Regions from separate parts of the Pseudoalteromonas sp. 23_GOM-1509m genome, predicted to be linked through region 1. Evidence: predicted binding sites of a transcription regulator. Region 1 holds the regulator's gene; each other region holds the start of a gene.
What was found. Region 1 encodes sigma-54, which starts transcription at its own class of promoters, with help from an activator protein. Its sites were predicted from a motif close to GTTGGCACGNNNNTNGNNT; they were not measured.
Positions count from the first base shown of each region.

Region 2: the regulator sigma-54 is predicted to act here: its motif matches at 1,819-1,837, upstream of N523_RS0109440 (EF-hand domain-containing protein).
Region 3: the regulator sigma-54 is predicted to act here: its motif matches at 3,242-3,260, upstream of N523_RS0118125 (ferritin-like domain-containing protein).
Region 4: the regulator sigma-54 is predicted to act here: its motif matches at 3,265-3,283, upstream of N523_RS0106730 (EF-hand domain-containing protein).

Region 1 covers NZ_JADO01000011.1:161,127-167,184, forward strand. The annotation lists gene mgtE (magnesium transporter) at 1-937, opposite strand, end outside; gene N523_RS0105415 (HPr family phosphocarrier protein) at 1,077-1,349, opposite strand; gene rapZ (RNase adapter RapZ) at 1,369-2,211, opposite strand; gene ptsN (PTS IIA-like nitrogen regulatory protein PtsN) at 2,231-2,683, opposite strand; gene hpf (ribosome hibernation promoting factor) at 2,688-2,975, opposite strand; gene N523_RS0105435 (RNA polymerase factor sigma-54) at 3,002-4,501, opposite strand; gene lptB (LPS export ABC transporter ATP-binding protein) at 4,571-5,296, opposite strand; gene lptA (lipopolysaccharide transport periplasmic protein LptA) at 5,293-5,832, opposite strand; gene lptC (LPS export ABC transporter periplasmic protein LptC) at 5,822-6,058, opposite strand, start outside.
Region 2 covers NZ_JADO01000022.1:10,997-17,054, reverse strand. The annotation lists gene N523_RS0109450 (TrkH family potassium uptake protein) at 1-719, shown strand, start outside; gene N523_RS0109445 (flagellar brake domain-containing protein) at 744-1,406, shown strand; gene N523_RS0109440 (EF-hand domain-containing protein) at 1,920-2,132, shown strand; gene N523_RS0109435 (EF-hand domain-containing protein) at 2,203-2,415, shown strand; gene N523_RS0109430 (EF-hand domain-containing protein) at 2,554-2,766, shown strand; gene N523_RS0109425 (EF-hand domain-containing protein) at 2,831-3,046, shown strand; gene trkA (Trk system potassium transporter TrkA) at 3,132-4,508, opposite strand; gene rsmB (16S rRNA (cytosine(967)-C(5))-methyltransferase RsmB) at 4,584-5,879, opposite strand; gene fmt (methionyl-tRNA formyltransferase) at 5,872-6,058, opposite strand, start outside.
Region 3 covers NZ_KI912435.1:132,123-138,180, reverse strand. The annotation lists gene N523_RS0118140 (DUF4124 domain-containing protein) at 1-98, shown strand, start outside; gene aceK (bifunctional isocitrate dehydrogenase kinase/phosphatase) at 454-2,172, shown strand; gene N523_RS0118130 (LysR family transcriptional regulator) at 2,189-3,127, shown strand; gene N523_RS0118125 (ferritin-like domain-containing protein) at 3,299-3,742, shown strand; gene N523_RS0118120 (TonB-dependent receptor plug domain-containing protein) at 3,808-6,058, opposite strand, start outside.
Region 4 covers NZ_JADO01000015.1:28,056-34,113, reverse strand. The annotation lists gene yfbV (terminus macrodomain insulation protein YfbV) at 1-205, shown strand, start outside; gene rlmA (23S rRNA (guanine(745)-N(1))-methyltransferase) at 189-992, opposite strand; gene N523_RS0106745 (energy-coupling factor ABC transporter permease) at 989-1,636, opposite strand; gene xthA (exodeoxyribonuclease III) at 1,642-2,448, opposite strand; gene N523_RS0106735 (hypothetical protein) at 2,689-3,120, shown strand; gene N523_RS0106730 (EF-hand domain-containing protein) at 3,322-3,843, shown strand; gene scpB (SMC-Scp complex subunit ScpB) at 3,995-4,585, shown strand; gene rluB (23S rRNA pseudouridine(2605) synthase RluB) at 4,582-5,451, shown strand; gene N523_RS0106715 (YciK family oxidoreductase) at 5,513-6,058, opposite strand, start outside.

The DNA.
Region 1 (6,058 bases):
AGGTGTTTTCAAAAAAGCTCGCCACAATTGCAGCTAGCAATGCAGTTAGTAAGTTTACACCCAGCCAAATTGAGCGCTTTTTAGAGCTTTTCAACACAGGTGCAAAGGTATCTTCTTCATCATCTAAACCCGCTAAACCCAGTAAACTGTGCTCAGCGTCTTCACGAATAACATCAACGATATCATCAATGGTGATCCGCCCAAGCAAGTGTGCGTTGTCATCAACAACCGGTGCCGATATCCAATTATGACGCTCAAACAATTGTGCAACTTCGCTCTCATCCATTGAAATAGGAATAGACTCACAGTCTTCATCCATTAAATCATGAACAATTTTTTCAGGGGGGTTGGTTAATAAAGTACTCAGCGATAGGGCGCCTAAAAAGCAGTTATTTTCATCAACCACATATAAGTCATCTGTACCCTCAGGTAATTCGCCGCGTAAGCGAATATAACGCAGTACCACATCTAGAGTCACATCGGGGCGAATAGTAACGGTATCTATATTCATCAATGCGCCAGCAGAGCGCTCTTGATACGATAAAGCCTGCGTTGCACGTTCTCTATCTTGAATATCCATAGCGCTAACAACGTCTTTATAAACAGTGTCAGGTAGGCTACGTAGTACTTCCCCTAAGTCATCATGACCCATGTCTTCGGTTGCAGCAGCAATGTGCTCGGGTGCCATTTGCGCAATAATGCCCAAACGTACATCTTCAGAAAGCTCTTCAAGCACATCACCTTGTACATCAGGATCAACAAGCTGCCAGAGCATACGGCGAATTTTATGCGGGGATGATTCTAAAAGAAGTGCGGTATCACAAGGCGCCGTTTTTGCCAGCATGCGTCTAACTTGAACAAATTGACCACTATTTAGTGACTTAGTCACCTGTTTTAGTTGTTGTAGTGGAATATCTTGTTCTAAAGCTTCAGGCATTGGCGTCCTTAATTAAATTGTATTACATGCTGGAAGGGTATAAATGCTATTCAATTTTAGTTTATCTTACTTTATGTGAGCAAACTACCTCAACCACTATTAACCTAAGCTTAGGATGATGAGTTAATAATGAACTTTTTTATTCTTGCTCATTAAATCGTTGGTCGATGAGCTCACCTATTGCGCTAAGTGCAGGCTCAGCGTCGGGGCCTTCGCATACCACCTTAACTTCTTTGCCTTGGCTGCTTTCGAGTAACATAAGTGCCAGCACGCTATCGCCAGCGGCTTGTTTGTCATCTTGAAATAAAGTGATTGTGGCATCAAATTGCACAGAAAGCTGAGCTAATACTGTCGCCGCTCTAGCGTGTAATCCTAATTTGTTTTTTATTAAAAATGTATTTTCTAAGCGCATTGCATGTTCTCACTCGGTATTATTCTTGTTCTCGGTGGCGAATTTTTACATTAGGATGGCTCATTGCAAAGCTTTCGCCAATGGTTTGCGCTAAATAAACAGAGCGGTGTTGCCCACCGGTACAGCCAATTGCAATGGTTAAGTAGCTGCGGTTATTTCGTTCTAAATGCGGCAGCCATGTTTGCACAAATGTTTGAATTTGCCATGTAAATTTTTGCACTATACTGTGACTTGCTAGGTAGTCTTTTACTGGTTGGTCCAGCCCTGTAAGTGGCTTAAGTTCAGGCTCCCAATGCGGGTTTGGTAAAAATCGGGCATCGAATACGTAATCTGCTTCTTTAGGGATGCCGTGTTTAAAACCAAATGACTCAAAGGTAATGATCAGTTGTTTATCTTTTTTTCCGAGTATTTTTTCACGAATAGACTCAGCAAGCTGATGCACACTTAAATCCGTGGTATCAATCATATAATCAGCACGGTTAATCAATACATCAAGTAGTTGTTTTTCTTTTTTTATGGCTAAATCAAGCGGCAAAGAATCAATAGATAAAGGGTGGAGACGTCGCGTTTCTGAAAAACGTTTTATTAATGTTTGATCGTCACTGTCTAAATAAAATACCGTTGGTTTAGTAAAACCAGGTAAATATTCAATGATTTCATTAAACTGCTGTTGCTCTTTAGGTAGGTTACGTACATCAACACTCACGGCAATTTTATTATAACTGTCGGAAACACTGCGCACTAATGATGGTAATAAATTAAGAGGAATATTGTCTACACAATAATAACCTAAGTCTTCCACAACGCGTAACGCCACAGATTTACCTGAGCCTGAACGACCGCTTATAATTATTAATTCCATTTATCACCTTTCTTTATTACTACGATTGACTGACGATAACCTGATACAGTTCGCTATCCGATTTGGCGGCGCGTAACTGTTTACAAAATTCTTTATCATTGAGCTTATCAGCAATCGTGGCTAGCGTCTTCAAATGCTGCTGATTATCGCCATCGGGAACAATTAACGCGACAAAAATGTCAACCGGCCGGTTATCAATCGCATCAAAATTAATAGCTGTTTCGCTCACTAAAATCAAAGCAAGGGGCTCTTGAGCTCCACTCATGCGACCATGTGGAATAGCAATGCCTCGGCCAATGCCTGTACTTCCAAGCTTTTCTCTTGCAGTTAATGCATTAAGAATATCTTGTTGTGTTAAATAGGGCAGCTTATTGTGAGCCAATTCACTGATAAATTCTAAAATTCTTTTTTTACTATTAAAAAGGACCGCAGCTTTACTGCAGTCCTGACAGATAAGTGAGCTTAGTTTCATAGTGTTAGTGTCGAGCAAGTTTCTCTTTGTGTTTAATTACTTGACGATCTAGCTTGTCAATGAGCGAGTCTATAGCGGCATACATATCTTGATGCTCAGTAGAGGCAAAAATCTCAGCGCCACTAACATGAACGGTTGCTTCAGCTTTTTGGTTTAGTTTTTCTACATCGAGAATAACGTGCACATTCGTTATGTGATCAGTGTGCCTCTGTAACTTCGAAAATTTACTATTTACGTAGTCTCTAAGCGAGTCGGTAATATCTACATGGCGACCAGTTAAATTCAGTTGCATAAACATTTTCCTCTTTGTTGTACGCCTTAAATCAAACTTTTACGTTGATTAGACGGGGGAATAGCTAGAGATTCGCGATATTTTGCAATGGTTCTCCTCGCTACTTTAATTCCTTGCTCTGCCAATATATCTGCAATTTTACTATCACTCAATGGTTTAGCTGAGTTTTCTGCAGCGATTAATTTTTTAATTAATGCACGTATTGCTGTTGATGAACATTCGCCACCATTTTCAGTACTTACATGGCTTGAAAAGAAATATTTAAGCTCAAAAATGCCACGTGGTGTATGCATGTATTTTTGCGTAGTAACACGCGATATAGTCGACTCATGCATTTCCACCATTTCAGCCACATCGTTAAGCACCATAGGCTTCATAGCCTCAGGACCGTGTTCAAAAAAGGCCTGTTGCTGCTGCACAATACAGTTGGTTACTTTAAGTAGCGTGTCATTCCTACTTTCTAAGCTTTTTATAAACCATTTAGCCTCTTGTAAGTGCGAGCGAATAAACTGGCTATCACCACTTGATTTAACCGTACGCGACATAGCTGCATATTGGCTATTTACTCTGATCTTAGGCATGCTATCTGGGTTTAATTCAACTACCCAACGACCTTTAACTTTCTTAACCGACACATCAGGAATAACGTATTCAGACTCTTCTCTAACAATAGTGTCTGCCGGTTTTGGGCTGAGCGTATGAATCAACGTCATGATTTCTTTAAGCTCATCTTCTTTAAGCTTTGTTTTTTTCATTAACGTGCGATAGTCACGTGCAGCAAGTAAATCAATATGATCGGTTAAGATCATTTTTGTTTCGTTTAAAAAAGGTGTGTCTTTATCAAATTGATTTAGCTGAATACACAAGCACTCTTGTAAACTACGCGCGGCTATTCCCACTGGATCAAATAGTTGAATACGCTTTAGTACCGCTTCTATTTCGTCAAGTTCAACTTCATCTTCGCCGTCGTTTTCTTGGTTAAAGCTTTCTAATATTTCTTCACAGCTAAGGGTTAGAATCCCTGAATCGTCCACAGCTTCTACAATTGCAATAGCTATCGCTTCATCGGTAGGACTAAACGGCGTCAGTTGAAGTTGCCACATTAAATACTCATGCAGCGTTTCAGTCGAAGAGCCTTGATAAATAGATTCATCTTCTGGCATTGGGCCCGATGAAGAGGCAGGCGCAGCGCTCATATATTCATCCCAAGTAACATCCATAGCCATATCATCGCTAATGGTGTCTTTGGTCATTGCTTCGCCGCTATCTTGCTCATACTCGCTAGGTTTATCGTCAGCTGAGGCACTTAGCGTTAAGTCATCGTTATCGGCTTTTTGTTCGTTTTTACCTGCAGTGTCTTCGCTGTAATCGTGTTCTTCAACTTCAAGCAAGGGGTTGCTATCGAGCGCTTCTTGAATTTCTTGCTGGAGATCCAATGTACTGAGTTGCAATAAGCGAATTGCTTGTTGCAACTGTGGAGTCATTGTAAGTTGCTGGCCCATGCGCAGCTGTAATGATTGCCTCATGTATCTCTAACAATCCTTTTAAATTAGTATAATTAATCTTAGCAGATGCTTAGTGTAATAACACACATATTAGAGCTTGAACTGCTCGCCTAAATAAACATCGCGTACTGTTTTATCGTTTAATACATATTCTGGAGTGCCTGATGCAATTAACTCCCCATGAGAAACTATGTAGGCTTTTTCACAAACATCAAGAGTTTCGCGTACGTTGTGATCTGTGATAAGTACGCCAATTCCTCGGTTTTTAAGATGCTCTATAATCTTTTTAATATCTAATACTGAGATAGGATCAACCCCCGCAAAGGGTTCGTCTAAAAGGATAAATTTAGGGTTTGCTGCTAACGCGCGAGCAATTTCAACGCGGCGACGTTCACCACCTGATAAAGCCATACCTTGACTATCGCGGATATGCTGAATGCTAAATTCATCAAGTAAATTATTTAAGGTATCTTCGCGTTGTTGTTTATTTAATTCTTTACGTGTTTCTAAGATAGCCATTAAGTTTTGATAAACAGTCAGCTTTCTAAAAATAGACGACTCTTGCGGTAAATAACCAATCCCTAAACGCGCTCGGCTGTGCATCGGTAATAAAGTAATATCTTTATCATCAATTGATATTTTGCCTTTATCGCTAGGCACAAGGCCTACAATCATATAAAAAGTGGTGGTTTTACCTGCACCATTAGGGCCAAGTAACCCCACAATACTGCCAGCTTCAACCTCTAGGCCAACGTTTTTTACAACTTCACGACCTTTGTAGCTTTTAGCTAATAGCTCTGCTTTTAATGTGCTCATGGTTGGCCTTTATCATCTTCTTTTTTATTTTCAACAGGGACTAAAATAGTGTGTACACGGTCTGTTGAGTTTTCGTCTTTTTCTGCGCTAATTAACTGCTGCTCGATATCGTAAGTGATACTTTTAGCTGTTATTTTTTGACCTGCTTGAGCAATGCTTGCATCGCCGATTAAGGTTAAAAAACGCAGCGACACATCGTAACGCACTTCATTAGCACTGGCGCTCATTATAGTGCCATCAGCTTGTGTTTCTTCAAAATATGCAGGGCTGCCTGTGGCAATTAATAACTGTTTGTTATCGCCTAGATCATCGCGTTTATGCACTTCTAAACGGTCAGCTGTGATACGGCGATTACCATGAATAATTTCAACATTTTTCTCAAAAATGCCTACGTTTTCTTTTAATTGACCTTCTTGCTTATCTGCACTAATTGAAATTTGATTAGCAGCGGGGGCTTCAGCAGGTTCAGCGCCATTACTGTTAAAAGCAATTAATAGTGAGGGAACAATTAAAATTTTAAATAGGTTATTGGTCATAATATAGGGTTCGCGTATGGTTAATAAGTTTAATCACCTCGGTTTTTAAATCGGCCTCAAGGCCTTTACCTGTGATTTTTAAATTAGGTCCTGTAATAACGACAGGCTGCTGTGATTGCATGGTTAATAGTTTTATATCAACATTGATGGTCTGGGCGGTGATCGTATCGATCATGGCGTTATCTACTAAGTTTTGAGCGGTTACATTACCCTCTAACACCAGTTG
Region 2 (6,058 bases), on a different contig from region 1:
TTTTAATTATCGCAGCCATTAACTTTTCTCTGCATTATGCTGCTGTAGCGAGTCGTAATATTAGTGTCTACATTCGTGACCCTGAATTCAAAGTGTTTCTATGTATTCAGCTCGCGCTGGTGGTGATTTGTTTCACGGTACTTTCATCTCACGATGTTTATGCCAATGGCGATGAAACCCTCGATCAGGCATTGTTTCAAGCTGTATCTATAAGCAGCACCGCAGGATTTGCCACAGATAACTTTTCTGCTTGGCCTTTGTTTTTACCTATTTTATTAATATTCTCTAGTTTTATTGGTGGCTGTGCTGGTTCAACTGGTGGCGGTATGAAAGTAGTGCGCGTGTTTTTACTTTATCTACAAGGGGTGCGAGAGCTAAACCGCTTAGTGCATCCTCGAGCTATATACTCTATAAAGTTAGGACGAAAGGCGCTACCAGATAAAGTAGTTGAAGCGGTATGGGGTTTTTTCTCGGCTTATGCACTAGTCTTTATTATTATTATGTTAGCGTTAATGGGCACCGGGTTAGACAATATAACGGCATTCTCAGCAACGGCAGCGTGTTTAAATAACCTTGGGCCTGGTTTAGGTGATGTTGCTTCTCATTATGGCGCTATTACCGATACTGCAAAATGGATATTAACCGTGGCAATGGTATTTGGTCGTTTAGAGATATTTACCTTACTTGTGCTATTTACCCCAACATTTTGGCGTGGATAACGTTATAAATATCAGGAAGGAAATATGCGAAAAACCAATTTGGAAAAGTTAAACCAAATCGTCACGGGTGGCATAGTTGATTTAGAAATCCTCACCCCCACGAGTAGCCGACGCGTAAAAACAGAGTTTATAGGCTTATTAGAAAATAAGTTTATTATTTTAAATTACCCCAATGCAAAACGGCTCCCCATGGCAAGTGATTATTTACGCGATGGTGTGATGGTGGTGGTAAGAGCGCTTATAGAGGGCAGTGGTGGGCATGTTTTAGCGTTTCGTCAGCAGCTTATGTCTGTAGCATCTCACCCGGCTAAGTTATTGTTTATCGACTATCCTTCACAAGTACAGCTATTTGAACTGCGCTCGCAAGCGCGTATACCGACGCTGTTTCCAGCCAAGTTAAAATTATCGGATGATCGCCCTTCCTTTGAAGGCGTTATAAAAGATATTTCGTTAACGGGTGTTATGTTTGATATTAAAACAACCCAAGAAATCGACGACATTAAAGATATGCGTTGCATCGTAGTGTTTGATGAAGATACAAAGCACGAAGGGCAAATATGCAGTGTGAAAAAACATGCTAAGGGCATATATTGCGGAATTCGATTATTTGCCAGTGAAGAGCAAATGAAAACCCTGATGGGGGATCACTTCATTGACCCTAGTGCACTTGAAGTTGAAATTGTATAAGGCCTGTTATCTTTCGACGCTGAACATTTTACAATTCTAAAATATCAACAAGCTCTAACATTTTCGCTCTTTTGCAACAAATAGCCATGTGTTGTTGTTATTTTTAAAAGCCATTTCAAATTTATTTTATAAATTCATTAAAAACAATTAGTTAAATATGTTTTTTATTCTAATTTTTTTGTTTATAACAAAATTAAACTCAATTCCTCCTCTTTTTTGTTTATTTAATCCTCTTTTTTAGCGGTTGCTCACCGACTGTGTGGGGTTTTTCTTAAACTCAACTCTTTGATTTTTATTGTTTTAATTTTATTGCCTTATCTACTGTTGCTAAAAAGCAACAAAATAACGAGTTAAATAGCGCCATTTTCAGCTAGTTGCTGGTTAATTTATTGAAAATTATGGTTTTTATATTTTTGGCATCGAAGTTGTAATAGTCAGGCTGTATAGAACGAAACGTGATTTAAAGTAAAACACTTAATCGCATAAAACATAAACTTTGAAGGAAGATTGATTATGAAAAGCATTAATAAAACTTTAGCACTTATCGCATTAGCTTCATCATCAGCCGCTTTTGCAGCAAGCGACTTTGACACGCTAGACGTTGACGGCAACGGCGCAATTAGTCAAAGCGAAGCATCGGTTGATGCAAAATTAATGAGCATGTTTTCAGAGCTTGATACTGACCAAAACGGTGAGTTATCAAAACAAGAGTTCTCTAAAGCATAACCCTAAGCTATTAAAGTTTTGGGAGTTAAAAGCTCCCTCATTATTTAAACGATTTTAAGGAATACTCATTATGAAAACATTACACAAAACATTTGCACTTATCGCTCTTGCTTCTTCATCAGCTGCCTTTGCAGCGAGCGACTTTGACACACTAGATACCGACGGTAACGGCGCTATTAGCCAAAGCGAAGCATCGGTTGATGCAAAATTAATGAGCATGTTCTCAGAGCTTGATACTGACCAAAACGGTGAGCTATCAAAAGAAGAATTTTCGAAAGCATAAGATAAGGCTAAGTATATTCTGAGTTGCCAAAGACAGCCTAAATAGGCAAGGAAGCCTATGAAAGAGAATAACAAGGACCGTGATAGCTAGACACAATTTTTTGATAAACCATTGCATTACATTTTGAAGGATTAAATTATGAAAACATTACATAAAACATTTGCACTTATCGCGCTAGCTTCTTCATCAGCTGCTTTTGCAGCAAGCGACTTTGACGCGCTTGATAATGATGGTAACGGCGCTATTAGTCAAAGTGAAGCCGCTGTAAACGCTGATTTAACAGCCGCATTTACTGAGCTTGATACTGACGGTAATGGTGAGCTTTCTAAAGCTGAGTTTGCAAACTTTTAATTTTTGACTTTTTTCATTGCACAGGGATCTCAGAAAAGGATTTCCCTCTTATAGGAGACTTATTATGAAAGCATTAAACACAACACTTGCGATTTTAGTATTAGCGTCATCATCAGCAGCTTATGCAGCGGTAGATTTTGCCTCTTTTGATAGTAATGGCGACGGTGTAATTAGTCAGCAGGAAGCTGCGTCTAATAAACAACTAATGAATATTTTTGATGACTTAGATACTGACGGAAATGGTGAACTTTCTAAAGAAGAGTTTGCAAGAGTACAATAAGTATTACCCCATCATACTCCACTAAAGCCGCTTAATAGTCAGCGGCTTTTTTGTGTTTGTTGATTACTTAACTCAAGCAGTTTAATTATAGAAAAATAGCGCTAACTTGGAATAACTTTTCAACCACGTTAATGTGCTTTTTATCAATTAAGAACATGATTACATGATCGCCTGACAAAATAATTGTATCGTCATGGGCAATCAGTACATCGTCATTTCGCACAATTGCACCTATTGTGGTACCTGCAGGCAATTTAATATCGGCAATTGCGCGACCTACCACTTTAGAGGTATTTTCATCACCATGGGCAACCGCTTCTATGGCTTCTGCAGCTCCTTTACGCAACGAGTACACGTTTACAATATCACCACGGCGCACGTGAGTCAGCAATGCAGAAATAGTCGCTTGTTGTGGTGAAATCGCAATATCAATTTCGCCGCCCTGTACTAAATCAACGTAAGCGCCTCGTTGAATAAGTACCATGGTTTTTTGTGCCCCCATGCGTTTTGCGAGCATAGCCGACATTATATTTACTTCATCGTCGTTGGTAACGGCAATGAAAACATCAACCTGTTCAATGTGTTCTTCAGAGAGCAGCTCCTGATCGGATGCATCACCACAAAATACCACGGTGTTGTCGAGCATTTCAGAAAGCTGTTCGGCACGCTCTTTACTTCGCTCTAGTAACTTAACGCTGTGGTTTCTTTCCAGTGAACGGGCTAGACCTGCACCAATATTACCGCCACCGGCAATCATGATTTTTTTATACGAGCGTTCCAGCTTTTGTAGCTCGTTCATTACCGCACGAATGTGTTTGGTTGCAGCAATAAAAAATACTTCATCATCGGCTTCTATTACGGTGGTGCCTAAGGGTTTTATCGCTTTACCTTGGCGGTAAATAGCGGCTACTCGAGTTTCAACATTAGGAATATGCTGCTTAAGTGTAGATAGGGCATAGCCTACCAATAAGCCGCCATAGTAGGCTTTTACAGCCACTAAAGAGAGCATGCCATCGGCAAATTGTAGTACTTGTAATGCGCCAGGGTAGTCTATTAGGCGGCGAATATACTTAGTAACGAGTGCTTCTGGGGCTATGTAATGATCGACAGGTAAGTCATCATTATGAAAGAGTTTTTCGCGGTATTTTAAATACTGCTCAGAGCGAATACGGGCTATTTTGGTCGGTGTATTAAAAATACTGTAGGCAACTTGGCATGCCACCATGTTAACTTCATCTGAGCTGGTCACCGCAATAATCATATCGGCATCTTCAGCCCCTGCGCGACTTAACACGTCGGGATGAGCGCCATGGCCTGCAACACCTTGTAAATCGTATTTATCTTGCAGTTCGCGCAAGCGGTTACCGTCGATATCAACTACGGTTATTTCGTTTTGTTCACCCACTAGGTTTTCTGCGAGTGTGCCGCCAACTTGCCCAGCACCGAGTATGATTATTTTCATTATGTACCCGTATTATTAATACTAATTACATCAAAGTATTAGCTACCTCTAAACTGAAGTAGCTAAATGTGTTGCCTAGGCTTTTTTAACTAATTTAGCGTAGTAAAAACCGTCACTTTCGCCTGGTAATAACTGCAAGCCTGGTATGGTTTTAGTGTCTTCGCTGTGCAAAGGAATATGCTCTGCGTCTTCATTTTTAGCTAAAAACTTAGCAACTTGTTGTTGGTTTTCTTGTGGAAGCACCGAACAGGTTGCATACACTAATGTACCGCCTGGCTTTAACAATGGCCAAATGCTGTCGAGTATATCGCCTTGGAGGATCGATAAATCGTTAATGTCGGATGCGCGACGTAACCATTTTATATCTGGGTGACGACGAATTACGCCAGTTGCAGAGCAGGGTACATCTAACAAAATACGATCAAACTGTTCTTCATCCCACCAAGTGTGAGGTTGCGATGCATCACCACATTGTAAGTCGGCGCCCAAACCTATGCGTTCTAGGTTTTGTTTAACACGTTCTAGGCGTGTGGCATCGCTATCAAGCGCAAGCACATCTGCGTCGGCAAGCTCTAAAATATGGCAGGTTTTACCACCAGGCGCTGCACAGGCATCGAGTATTGCATCACCATTTTGTGGGTCTAGGTAGCGTGCAGCAAGCTGCGCTGCCGCATCTTGTACTGAACAGGCACCGGTATCAAACTCAGGAAGTGAAAACACATCGCGTGGTTTGCTTAGTTTAATGCCATCAATAAAATCAGGATTTAGAGTATGTTCAATATCGTTAGCGGTTAGCATTTCGCTATATTCTTGGGTGCTAAACTGCGATTGATTCACTCGAAGCCACATTGGCGCTTGTTGCTGATTAGCTTCTAGAATGTCTTCCCAGCTATCTGGGTAGGCTTCTTTTACTTGCTTTATAAACCAGTTTGGATGGTTGTATAAACACACCGGAATTTGTTTGGCTTTTTCTTCAAGCTCAGCTTGTTGGCGCTGAAAGCTTCGTAAAATGGCGTTAATAAGCCCTTTTAAGCCAAGAGCGCGTAATTGTTGTAACGCATTAACGGTTTCGCTAATTGCTGCATGCGGTGGTACACGCATGTGTTGTAGTTGGTAAATGCCCACATACAACAAAAACTGGAAAATACGGCGTTTGCCTTTAAGCGGTTGTTCTACTAAATGCTGGCAATAATTTTCTAGGCTAGGTAAATAACGCAATACTCCATAGCAAATTTGCTGCAGTAAGGCTTTATCTTTAGGTGATAAGCCTTGGCTAGCGAAAGGGAGTTCTTGATTAAGCGATGCGCCTTTATCAACCACGTTATATAAAGTTTCAGCGGCTAGCGCTCTGACATTGCTTACATTACTCATTATTTTCGCCTAATACGGTGCCGGGTGTGACCCAGTCGCTACGACCGTTTAAAAAATCATTAATTGCCATTGGCTTTTTGCCTTGTGGTTGTAATTCGCCAATAGATAAAGCGTGTTTACCACAAGCCACAACGATACCGTTTTTATCACTTGTTAATACAGTGCCAGCTGCGCCTGAT
Region 3 (6,058 bases), on a different contig from region 1:
CACAGAAAAAATTAGATAAGCAATATAAAAAAGATAAAGCATTGATTGAAAAGCGTATTAAAAAGTTACAAAAAAAGATTGATGCCTATCAACCTTAATCAGACTAACTTCAATAATTATCATCTTAATTAGCTTGGTTTTAAATATAAAATAACATACCCTTAACATCTATAGAGCATAAACTCTATTGTGTGTTTAGTGGTGTAATTTCCTTTGACCACCTTTTTCGGATTTAATACTAATACCAATTGCATTAAATTAGTGATCTATTATAGCGACAAAGAAATAAGTCGATAACAAGGCGAAAATTATGATACATACTTGTTCTATATAAATAATTTTTAACGCAGCTAGCGGATTATTTAAAACGCTAGAATGATCATGTTTTTAATAAAATTGGTATAACCACCGGCATTATCCTAAACACCTAAAGGCGTCTATTAAGGAGTACTGATGCAACCACGCCAAATTGCTGAATTAATTTTAACCGGTTTTAAAAAGCATTATTTGCTGTTTCAAAGAACAACAGCCAAGGCTCCCTACGCTTTTGCTAAAAGAGACTGGCAAGCCATTAATGATATAAGTCGCCTGCGTATAAGCTATTACGATGATCGGGTAAACGAAACAACAAAAACACTAAGAGAACGCCAGCAAACAGACGCGCTAAACGAGAGCTTATGGCTTGAAGTGAAAAAGCTTTACCAACACTTTTTATGTTTTCATCCGCAAGCAGAACTTGCTGAAACATTTTATAATTCAGTATTCTGCCGCCTGTACCACCGCCGCTATTTTCACAATGACTTTATTTTTGTAGAAGCCACGCTCAAAGATGCGCCTTCTGTGCCCGTTGAAGCTGAATACCGTAGTTATTTTCCTGTTGTAGATGGTTTAAAGCCCACCATTAAGCGCATTATTAATCACTTTGATTTTAAGGCCGATTTTGTCAATCTAGAACGCGATATTCGTTTATTAGTTAAAGCCTTTTATAAACAAGCACCCGATACACACCACCAACATTGGCAAATGCGTTTTGATATATTACATACCCCGTTTTATCGTAATAAAGCCGCTTACATTGTGGGGCGCGTTGTATCGCAAAGTGGCGTTCAGCCTTTTATTATTGCGGTGTTACACCATGAAGATAAAGGCCTTTATTTAGATGCCTTACTTACAAAGTCGTCACAAATGCGCGTTATTTTTGGCTTTGCGCGTGCCTATTTTATGGTAGAAACTCATGCTCCTTCAGCGTTAGTACGGTTTTTAAATCAACTTATGCCTAATAAAACCCTCGCCGAGCTTTACAACGCCATAGGCTTTCATAAACAAGGTAAAACCGAGTTTTATCGCGAGTTTTTGAATCATTTAACCCATTCTAATGATGAATTTACCATTGCTCCCGGTACACCGGGTATGGTGATGATGGTATTTACCCTACCCTCGTTTGGTTATGTATTTAAAGTTATTAAAGATAAATTTGGTGAAAGTAAGCCGTTTGGTCGCGATACGGTATTAAAACGCTATCAACTGGTTAAAAGTCATGACCGTGTTGGCCGAATGGCTGACACCATAGAGTATTCAAACGTCGTATTTCCTTTGGCACGATTTGATAGTAACTTGTTAGCACAGTTGCACAAAACCATTGGCTCATCGATGGTGATTGAAAGTGACTGGTTAATCATAAAACATTTATACATTGAACGGCGAATGACACCGCTTAATTTGTTTTTAGAAAATGCAGACGAAAAAAGTGCCGCCGATGCCATTGAAGAGTATGGCCAGGCGCTTAAAGAAATGATTGCCGTGAATATTTTCCCTGGCGATATGCTGTTAAAGAACTTTGGTGTAAGTAAGCACAAACGTATTATTTTTTATGATTACGATGAAGTGCAATATTTAACAGACATGAACTTTAGAGCACTACCCAAAGCAAAAAGTTATGATGATTATTTGATGGATGAACAAAGTTACTCGGTTGCTCCGCAAGATGTATTTCCAGAGCAATTATGTACCTTTGTAATGCCTAACCCAACATATAAACAATTTTTAACCAGTACGCACCCAGAACTACTTGATGTGAGCTTTTGGAAACAAGCACAACAAAATATAAAAAATGGAAAGGTGAGTCATATTTATCCCTATCCTACAGCACAGCGTTTTATCCATTACTGGTAAACGTTAAGGACACACAATGAATATAAGTAAAATAGATTTAAATTTACTGGTTTATCTCGATACGTTACTGCGCGAATGTAACGTTACTCGTGCCGCTAACCAGCTTAGTATTACTCAACCGGCAATGAGTAATGGACTTAAACGCCTACGTAACCTTTTTAACGATCCTATTTTAGTGCGTACCAGCGATGGTATGGTGCCGACCGAGCGCGCTATTGAGTTACAGCCTGTTATTCGCGGTATTTTGATGACGCTTGAAGAAACGCTAGCACCTAATCGCGAATTTGAAGCTAAACAAAGTAAACGCGTGTTTAGAATTATGGCCAGTGACTATGCAGCCAGTACCATGGCACCGCGTTTGTTAGGGAAATTACATGAAGAAGCCCCAGACACCACATTAGATATTTTAACGCCCAGCGATGTAACTTTTCATGATGTAGAAAACGGTAAAGTAGACATGGCAATTAACCGCTTCGAGAACTTACCGCAATCGTTTCATCATAAGCGAATTTGGAAAGATAGCTTTTGCTGTTTAGTAAGATCCGACAACCCTATTATTGAAAACTTTAGCCTAGATAGCTATTTAAAAGCCCGTCATATTTGGGTAAGTAAAACAGGCTTTGGTGTTGGGGTTGGCATGGATCCAAAAGATGTGCAAAAGCTGGGTTGGGTTGACGAAGCGCTCGCACATTTTGGGAAGCATCGAAATATTGCCACGTTTACTCGTAACTACCATGTTGCGATTCATTTAGCGAAAGAAAAAAACCTCGTGGCGACTTTACCTTCAAAAGCGGCCAATATTTATGTAGACGATCCGGGGCTTAAAATACTTGAACCACCCTTTCCAATTCCACCATTTGAACTTGATATGATATGGAGCCCTTTGTTACACAGAGATGCTAGCCATATTTGGTTACGTCAAAAAGTGGCCGAAGTAGCTGAAGAGCTTAAATAACCTTCTTACATGCTTTTATGTAAATTTTGCTTGCTAGCAGCATGTTAGCAAGCTTACCTAGACCTCCCCACAATAATAAAACCATTAAAAACAATTAGTTAAAAATAAAACCGCGTTGGAATGCCGCTTGCTTAGTTATCTATGTATTTTAAATTAACAGAGGTCATTATTATGAGCACCCATCAAGGACAAGAGATAAATCATATCACCGACATTATCCAAGTAATGAATAGCGGTATCGACTTTTACGAAAAAGCACAAGATAAAGTACAAGATCCTAGCGTAAGTGCATTATTTCAGCGCATGATCGACGCCCGCAAAGTAAGTGTTGAAAGCTTACAACCCTATGCAATTAATCAACAAGGTGCACGTGAAGATGGCTCTTCGTTCGCGGTAGAAGCACGCAGAGCATTTACCGCTTTGCTCAGTACATTCACTAGCGATAACGACCAAACCTACATTAAAGAGCTTGAAGAAGTAGAAGATAAAACCTTAGAAGAAATTAAAACAGCGTTAAAAAAGCCTCAATCACATGATTGTGAAGCGGCGCTGTCAAAGGTATTGCTTACCATGCAAAGCTGTCATGCTGAAATGAGTAAAATGCAAAAACATTAAGTTTAAAAACTATAAAAGGGCCTTACGGCCCTTTGGTTGTTAAATAACAATAGGAGAGTTATTAATTAAAAGCGGTATTCTGCACCTACGTAGTAGTAAGCACCGTTAAAACCAAATGGCGCTGAACGACGAGAGTACTTAAATACCCCATCACTGCTGACAATGGTATTACCTTGAGCATCTACAATAGTACCCGAACGTGAATTACCTATGGTGTTTTCATCTGGATAAACATCAAATAAGTTATTTGCGCCAATATTTACCGATAAATTATCAGTTACAAAGTAATTAACTTTAATGTCAGTTAAAATTTCAGCACCGTAAGTCTGGCGGCCGCCATCTTCAACTGTATACTCACCAAAACGATTAAGTGATAAATTAACAGTCCAATCGTCACGGCGATAAAGCGCACTTAAGTTAATGCGATCTTCTGGTTGCCATTCTTCAATGATAGAAATTTCTTGATCAGAAAACACATCATCGACTGGCACGGTTTCAAGACCAGAACCTGCAGGTGTAAATAACGACACGACATCGGTTTCGGTAAAGTTGGCCGCTAATGTAAAATCAAGCGTGCCGCCTAGGCCTTCTGTATTCCATGTAGCTACAAAGTCGATACCTTGCGTTTCTGTGTCAGCACCATTTAAGAAAAACTGTCCTGCACCAGCACCCGAGCTCAGTAACGCTGCATCAAGACTGTTTGATAAACCTTTGCCTAAGCGATTACTAATTACAATACGGTCGTCAATATCGATTGAGTAGTAATCAAGCGTTACATTAATATTATCGCTTACATTATAAACAATACCTAAACTGCGGTTTTGTGATTTCTCTTCTGTTAACTTAGGAATACCTAAACTTTGCGCCAGTGTTGAATCGTTTCTAAACGTGCCCACTTCTTCAGCCACTAAATTGCCATTAGGACCAACAACAAACTGCGTGCTGATATTGTTAAAGTACAACTGCTGCATTGAAGGCGCTCTAAATCCTGAGCTTAATGCACCACGAAGTGAAATATCTTCGGTTAGTGACCAGTTACCCGCGAGTTTAAAGTTAACTGTATCGCCAAATCCTTTGTAATTATCGTAACGTAACGCCCCTGAGATAATCACATCCTCAATAACGTAAGCTTCAGCGTCTAAGTAAAACGAGATCACATCGCGCGACTCATCAACCGACGATGCTGGCGATGAACCACCAAAGCCTTGTGTGCCACCTGATGCATTTTCGCTACCAATACCACCGCTTAGTCCATCATAAATATTAACACCATTATTGGTATCGTAATCGCGGTATGCGTATTCGCTGCCCTCTAAAATACGGTACTCATCGGTGCGTATTTCTGCGCCCATTGCTAATGAGTAATCATCAAAATTTTGAGTAAAATCAAGATTAATCGTTTGCAGTGATAACTCCATACCATACGCGTAACCTTCACGTGGAATAGTGGCGCGAATATCTGCAGCGCTTAAGCCTTGGTCGTAACGTAAGAAGTTAGCATAAGAGGCATTAATCGTATCGCTAGTGGTGTAATCAATGCTGTTTTCACCATAGGTGTACGATAAGTCTAAGCTTGAGTCGTTATCAAACTGCGTTTTATAACCAAAGTTATATGAAATATCGTCAATTGTAGTGTTTATTTTTGGTAAAAAGCCAGCCGGAACTGTCGCATCACCATCTTGTAATACTGGGTTACCACCGGCATTGGCATTATGACGGAAAAATGCTGCTGATTCGTTATCACGCGTTGAATAGGTAATAAAACCGTATAGTTCACCCGCTCCTAATTCGTAGCCGGTGTTAACGGTTAAACCAAATTGTTGAGAGTCGGCATCGCCAATTCTAAATGTATCGCGTGGCGCGGTTAGTTCACGCGGGTCGCCTGCCAGTAACGTGCCGTCACTGAGCTCAGTACAACCATAAAATTGACATGAACCATGAAGCCCTGCACGGTTAGTTGGTGCGCGGTCACGGTAGTTTATAGTTGTATTTAAATAACCATTGTCACCTAAAGCAAAGCCTTTATTAAAGTCGATGTTAACAGTTTCGCCATCACCTTCTGAATACTCACCGTAGTTAATAGCGGCTTTACCACCTTCGCTGCCATCTTTGAGCACAATATTTATAACACCGGCAATTGCATCAGAACCATATTGAGCCGCAGCGCCATCACGCAGTACTTCAATACGTTTAATTGCTGAGGCTGGAATAGCGTTCATATCGGTACCCGCCGTACCACGCCCCACCGAAGTATTAATATGAATAATACTGGCTTGGTGACGACGCTTACCATTGATCAATACCAACGTTTGATCT
Region 4 (6,058 bases), on a different contig from region 1:
AGGGCTTTTATGGCTAGGTAAACGTGCGCAAACAGAATTAGAACCCGCTATGCTGCAATGGTACAACGAGTTGTTTGCAAAAATGATCGCCAACGGTTACGACGCACAAATGGGGAAAAACAAGCCCCGCTATTTGGAGCTTGCTGAATTGTTAAAAGACATGTTTGATAAAATGGATAAAACCTTTACTAAAGAGCAGTTTTAACAAACTGGCTAATATAAAATGACAAGGTAACCTTATGATGCTGTTTTTGTTCAAGTGCCTGCCAATGCTCGGGTCTGAACTTCCATGCAAAGGGTGTCATCATTATTAAATTTCTTACGTCGCTAAATGTGAGTGACACTTGCTCTGTAATGAGCTGTTGCGATGATTGTTTAAAGCCTGTTGGCGTAGCAACTTCAGTATGTTCATTTACCGTATTATAGATATATTTTTTCAACTCTTTGAGGTGCATAGGCCCAGGGCTTGCCACCACTAAACAGCCATCCTCTTTAACAAGGCGAGAAAGTTCATCGTCAAACAAAGGGGCAAACACGCTAATTAACACATCAGCAAGGTGATCATTAAAGGGCGCGTGGCTTATTGATGCCACGCTAAATTGACATTGTTTGTATCGTTTTGCTGCGTATTTTACCGCCGACTTAGATATATCAACACCATACACAGTAGCTTGCGTGTTATTTGCTATAGCATGGGTGTAAAACCCCTCGCCACACCCTAAATCAATTACTATATTTGCATTGAGCGGTTTGACTAAATTAGCTAAGGCCGTCTGTAAAAATGCATAATGGCTTTGCTCTAAAAAAGAACGCCTTGCTTGTACCATTTCTAAAGAGTCACCGGGCTGTTTAGAGTTTTTATTTTGCACGGGGAGTAAGTTTACATAGCCTTCTTTGGCAAAATCAAAACTGTGATTATTATCACAACGTAATGTTTTTTCATTAAGTGCCAATGGAAGTTTGCAAATAGGGCAATGGTAATGAAGACTCATGAGCCTAAATAGTCCTTATCAAAAAAAGTTTTTACCCAGTGCGGGCGATATGTGATCATAACAGTTATTGCCATACCGTTTAGCATTGCTTCAGGAAACGCTAAAATAGGACTGAGATAAATGTAGTTTTCTGTTAGCTGATGCCAATTATATTCGCCAATTGCGTAATAAAAAACACCCCCGAGTATAATGTTAACGCAAGCAACGACACCAGCCGTTAAAAAGCTACAAACAAATATATAGATAAAAAAGTGCCGCGCTAAGTAGTGGTAACAAAGCATAAATACAAAGTAGCTTAATAATACTGGAATAAACGCACTTATTAGTAATTTTACCGCAATCAGCTCGAATGCTATTTGTCCAAAAGCAGTTAGCAGGGCTGTTGCTAATACACAACTTAAAATAGCCAGACGCCAGCCTAAAATCAGCGTAACAGCAGTAATGCCCAATATATGAAGATCAAGACTAGGTAAAATACCGGCTTTTATACGCCATAGTAAAGCGAGCACCAGCGCGCAGGCAAAAACGCCCGTTTGCCTTGCTGGCGTATTAAATAAATTGGCGTATGTTGATTTATTAACACTTAAAAAGCCAATAGCAATAACACCAATCCACAGTAATGCCTGTAATTGCACGCTTAGCATAATCGTTAATTAAACTCAGACCAAATAGGCGCATGATCTGAAGGCTTGTCGATAGCACGTAATTCGTAATCTATACCGGTGTCGATACAGCGAGCTGCTAAGTCATGCGTTGCCAAAACCACATCAATCCTTAGTCCACGATTATCAACAAAACCCTTAGAGCGGTAGTCAAACCACGAGTATTGATCGTTAGTTTCTGGGTTTTGCTCTCTAAAGGTGTCTTTAAAGCCCCAGTTTAATAACGTTGCTAGCCATTCACGCTCAACGGGTTGAAATGAACATTTTCCGGTTTTTAACCAGCGTTTTGCGTTTACCTCACCAATACCAATATCTAAATCGGTTGGAGAGATATTAATATCGCCCATTACAATTACATCTTGATCAGGCGTGTAATGACTATTTAGGTGAGTCATTAAGTCTTGATAAAATTGACGTTTATAAGGGAATTTAGTTTCGTGGTTGATGTTATCGCCTTGCGGGAAATAACCATTCATGACATGTAGGTCACGGCCATTTTCTTGCTCTACGGTAACGCTGATCATTCGCTTTTGCGACTCATCTGTGTCGGTGGTAAAGCCTTTTAATACCGACTTAGGTTCTTTTTTGCATAACATTGCCACACCATAATGCGCTTTTTGTCCATGAAAATAAACGTGATAACCCATTTTTTGTACATCGTCTAGCGGAAATGCTTCATCGTGCACTTTGATCTCTTGAAGACCAATAATATCTGGCTGGTGTTTATCAATAATAGCTTGTAACTGATGTAGGCGAGCACGCAGGCCATTGATATTAAAAGAAATCACTTTCATAAAGTTTACCTTCAAATTTATTTTCATTGTTAGCTAAATTGTATCAGTATTTGGAGTGACATAACATGATTGAAACGAGAAAATAGCTGCACAAATGTTGATCAATTTTTGCTTAATGTTTAAACATTGTAAATGCAATATTAAATAATAAAATAAATAAAATATTCAATTGATATGTTAAAAGTTGTCTATATAATGCGCAAAAATCGTTTGTTTAACTCGTTCAAATAGGACCACCTGATGAAAACTCAATTACTTTTAGCCACCTCTCTTTTTGTTTCTGTAACTGCTACTGCGCAAAGCAATACGTATTACAGCCAAGACAACAAATTAGAGTCTAATTTATGTGTTGTAAGCGCCAATGAGGGGTTTTCGGCTGCTCGTAAAATGGCAGCAAAGCACGGTGTATATTTATCGCGTTATTCAAAAAGTATCCTATGTAACGGTCAAGACATCCGTGACATTGCAAAAAAAGAAGCAGCAACACAATCAGTTGTGTCTAAAGTAGAAGTATTTGCAAAAGATTCACACCAAGAAACACAGTTATGTATGACTGCATTAAAGCAAGGCTTACAACCAGTACGTAAGCAAATTGGTAACTTAAATTCATTAAAGTGTAATGGCCAAAGCGTTACTGATTTTGTTAAGCGTTACCAAAACGCTGCAATCTAAATTACCGTATTAGATATAAATAGCTCGGTTCTTACCGAGCTTTTTTTTGCAAAAATTACCAGAGTAGCTTGCAAAAATTGCATTATTAAATATCGCAATAGAAGTTGTTTTTGGTTAATTGTTTGATTTTAAGGGTTTATTTTTTTTGGCATCGTATTTGTATCACTAGATTTGAAATTTATTAATACAAGGATACGTCTGATGAAAAAATTAACGATAGCTTCTACTGTTTTAGCCGCATTGAGTTTAGCCGCTTGTTCTTCAAATCAAGGTTTAGAAAAAATCGACAGTGATTTTGCAAGCTTAGATAACGACAGCGATGGCTTTATTTCTAAAACAGAAGCCGACGATGATAGTATTTGGCAGCACTTTTCAAATATTGATACAAATATGGATAATCAAATAAGCCGTAATGAATATGATGCTTATATGCAGCTAAATGCTGGGAAAGTTGCTACAGATAGTGAAGTGAGTGAGTCTGCATTTAAGGCTGATATTGCGAAGTTTGATAAAATAGAAAATGACTTTAAAAGCTTAGATAATGATAGCAACGGTTTTATTTCAGTTTCTGAAGCTGACGATGATGATATTTCAAATCATTTTGGTTACATGGACAGCAATAAAGATAAACGAGTAAGTAAAAAAGAGTTTAATAGCTATATCAAAAAGCATGGTGATTCTGTTGCAGAGGACGATGCACTTGAGCAATTTAAAAATAGCTAAATTACATTATTAAATACACTTGATACCAAGCCAGTGTTTTTCACTGGCTTTTTTATACCTATAAAATGTTATTTTATTAATATGTTTTCCTAGTTTGCCGTTGTTCTGTCATAATAGATGGCTGTGTGTTTTTATTAACTTTAGAGTGATTATGGTTGGTCGGCGAATTAGTGATGAACAATTAATTGAAATCATTGAAGCGGCGATTTTTGTGGCAGGCAAACCCGTATCAAAACGTCATCTTAAGGACACGGTTTTAAACGACTTAGCAATTTCTATGGCGCGCATTAATGATGCTGTAGAGGCCATTCAAGTTCACTATCAGACGCGTGGAATACGTTTAGTTGAGGTAGGCAGTGGCTATCGTTTTCAAGCGTGCAGTAGTTTAAGCCCATGGTTGAGTAATTTATGGCAAGAACGTGCCCCTAAATACTCGAGAGCTTTACTCGAAACCCTGTCGTTAATTGCATACAAGCAACCCATTACCCGTGGTGAAATTGAGCAAGTGCGGGGTGTAGCAACTGGCTCAAATATTATTAAAACTCTGCTTGAAAGAGAGTGGATTAAAGTAGTTGGGCATAAAGAAGTACCCGGTAAACCGGCACTTTATGCAACGACTAAACAATTTTTAGATTATTTTTCGATAACGGGACTTCATGATTTACCCGCATTGCCAGAGCAACAGCAAAGTAAAATTACCCAGTTATTAAGTGATCCTTCTGTGAGAGAACCATCCGAATGAGTATACAAGGTGAAAAGTTACAAAAAGTCCTAGCCCGTGCAGGTGTAGGCTCACGCCGTGAAATGGAAAAATACATTGATGCAAATCGTGTGAGTGTAAATGGTAAAGTAGCTAAGTTAGGCGACAGGGTTGAAGAAACCGATTTAATTCGTGTTGACGGCCATACCGTTAAAATAGAAGAAAAAGCAGACAGAATTTGTCGTGTAATTATGTATAACAAACCAGAAGGCGAGTTAAGTACGCGTAAAGACCCTGAAGGCCGTAGAACCGTTTTTGACCGCTTACCTCGTATTGATGGCGATCGCTGGATAGCAGTAGGCCGATTAGACGTGAATACCTCAGGCCTAATGCTGTTTACCAATGACGGTGAATTGGCAAACCGCTTAATGCACCCAAGCTATGAAGTTGAACGCGAATATTCAGCACGTGTATTTGGTGAAGTCACTGACGAAACAATGAAAAACTTATTGCGTGGCGTAGAACTTGAAGATGGCCCCGCAAAGTTCACTGGTATCAAGCCTATGGGCGGTGAAGGTATTAATCGTTGGTATAATGTAACGCTTAACGAAGGTCGTAACCGTGAAGTGCGTCGTTTATGGCAATCACAAGATGTGGAAGTATCACGTCTTATTCGTATTCGTTACGGTAAATTAGAGCTTGATAAGCGTGTACCGCAAGGTGGCTGGATTGAGTATGATTTAGATACGGTTAACTATTTACGTAAAACAGTAAAGCTTGGCAAAGAAACACAAACTAAGCTGTCGGTTATTCCTGAAAAGCGTAAAGACAAGCGCGCTAAAATAAACCAAATTCGCAAGGCGGTTAAAAAGCACAATCAACGTGTAAAACCGACTAAACGTAAGTAATTAAAGCATAAAACAACAAAGCCGCTTTTTATAGCGGCTTTTTTACGTTTAAAACTAAATATTACTTTTTAGCTTGTGCGTCTAACGATTGGCCATTGATATTTTTTGAGTCATCACTCATTAAATACAGGTAAGTTGGCATTAAATCTTCAGGTGTTGCTAGTAAATCACGATCTTCACCTGGAAATGCACTTGCACGCATTGATGTACGTGTTGCGCCTGGATTGATGCAGTTAACACGGATTGGCGTTTTTTCAACTTCACACGCCCATGTTTGCATCATACCCTCTACCGCAAACTTAGAAATAGCGTAAGGTCCCCAAAATTCTCTTCCTTTACGACCTACACCCGATGAGGTAAATACCACTGAAGCACTTTTTGACTTACGCATTACAGGGAACAACGCTTTGGTGATCATCGCTTGTGCAGTTACGTTTACTTTCATTACATTTTCGAATGTTGATGAACAAAAGTGCTCCAACGGCCCTAAAGTACCTAAAATACCCGCGTTATTTAATAGTCCATCAAGGCGGCCAAATTGGCTCTCGATAGTTGCAGCAAGGTCGCGGTAGTTTTGTTTAGTTGCACCTTTTAAGTCCATAGGCAC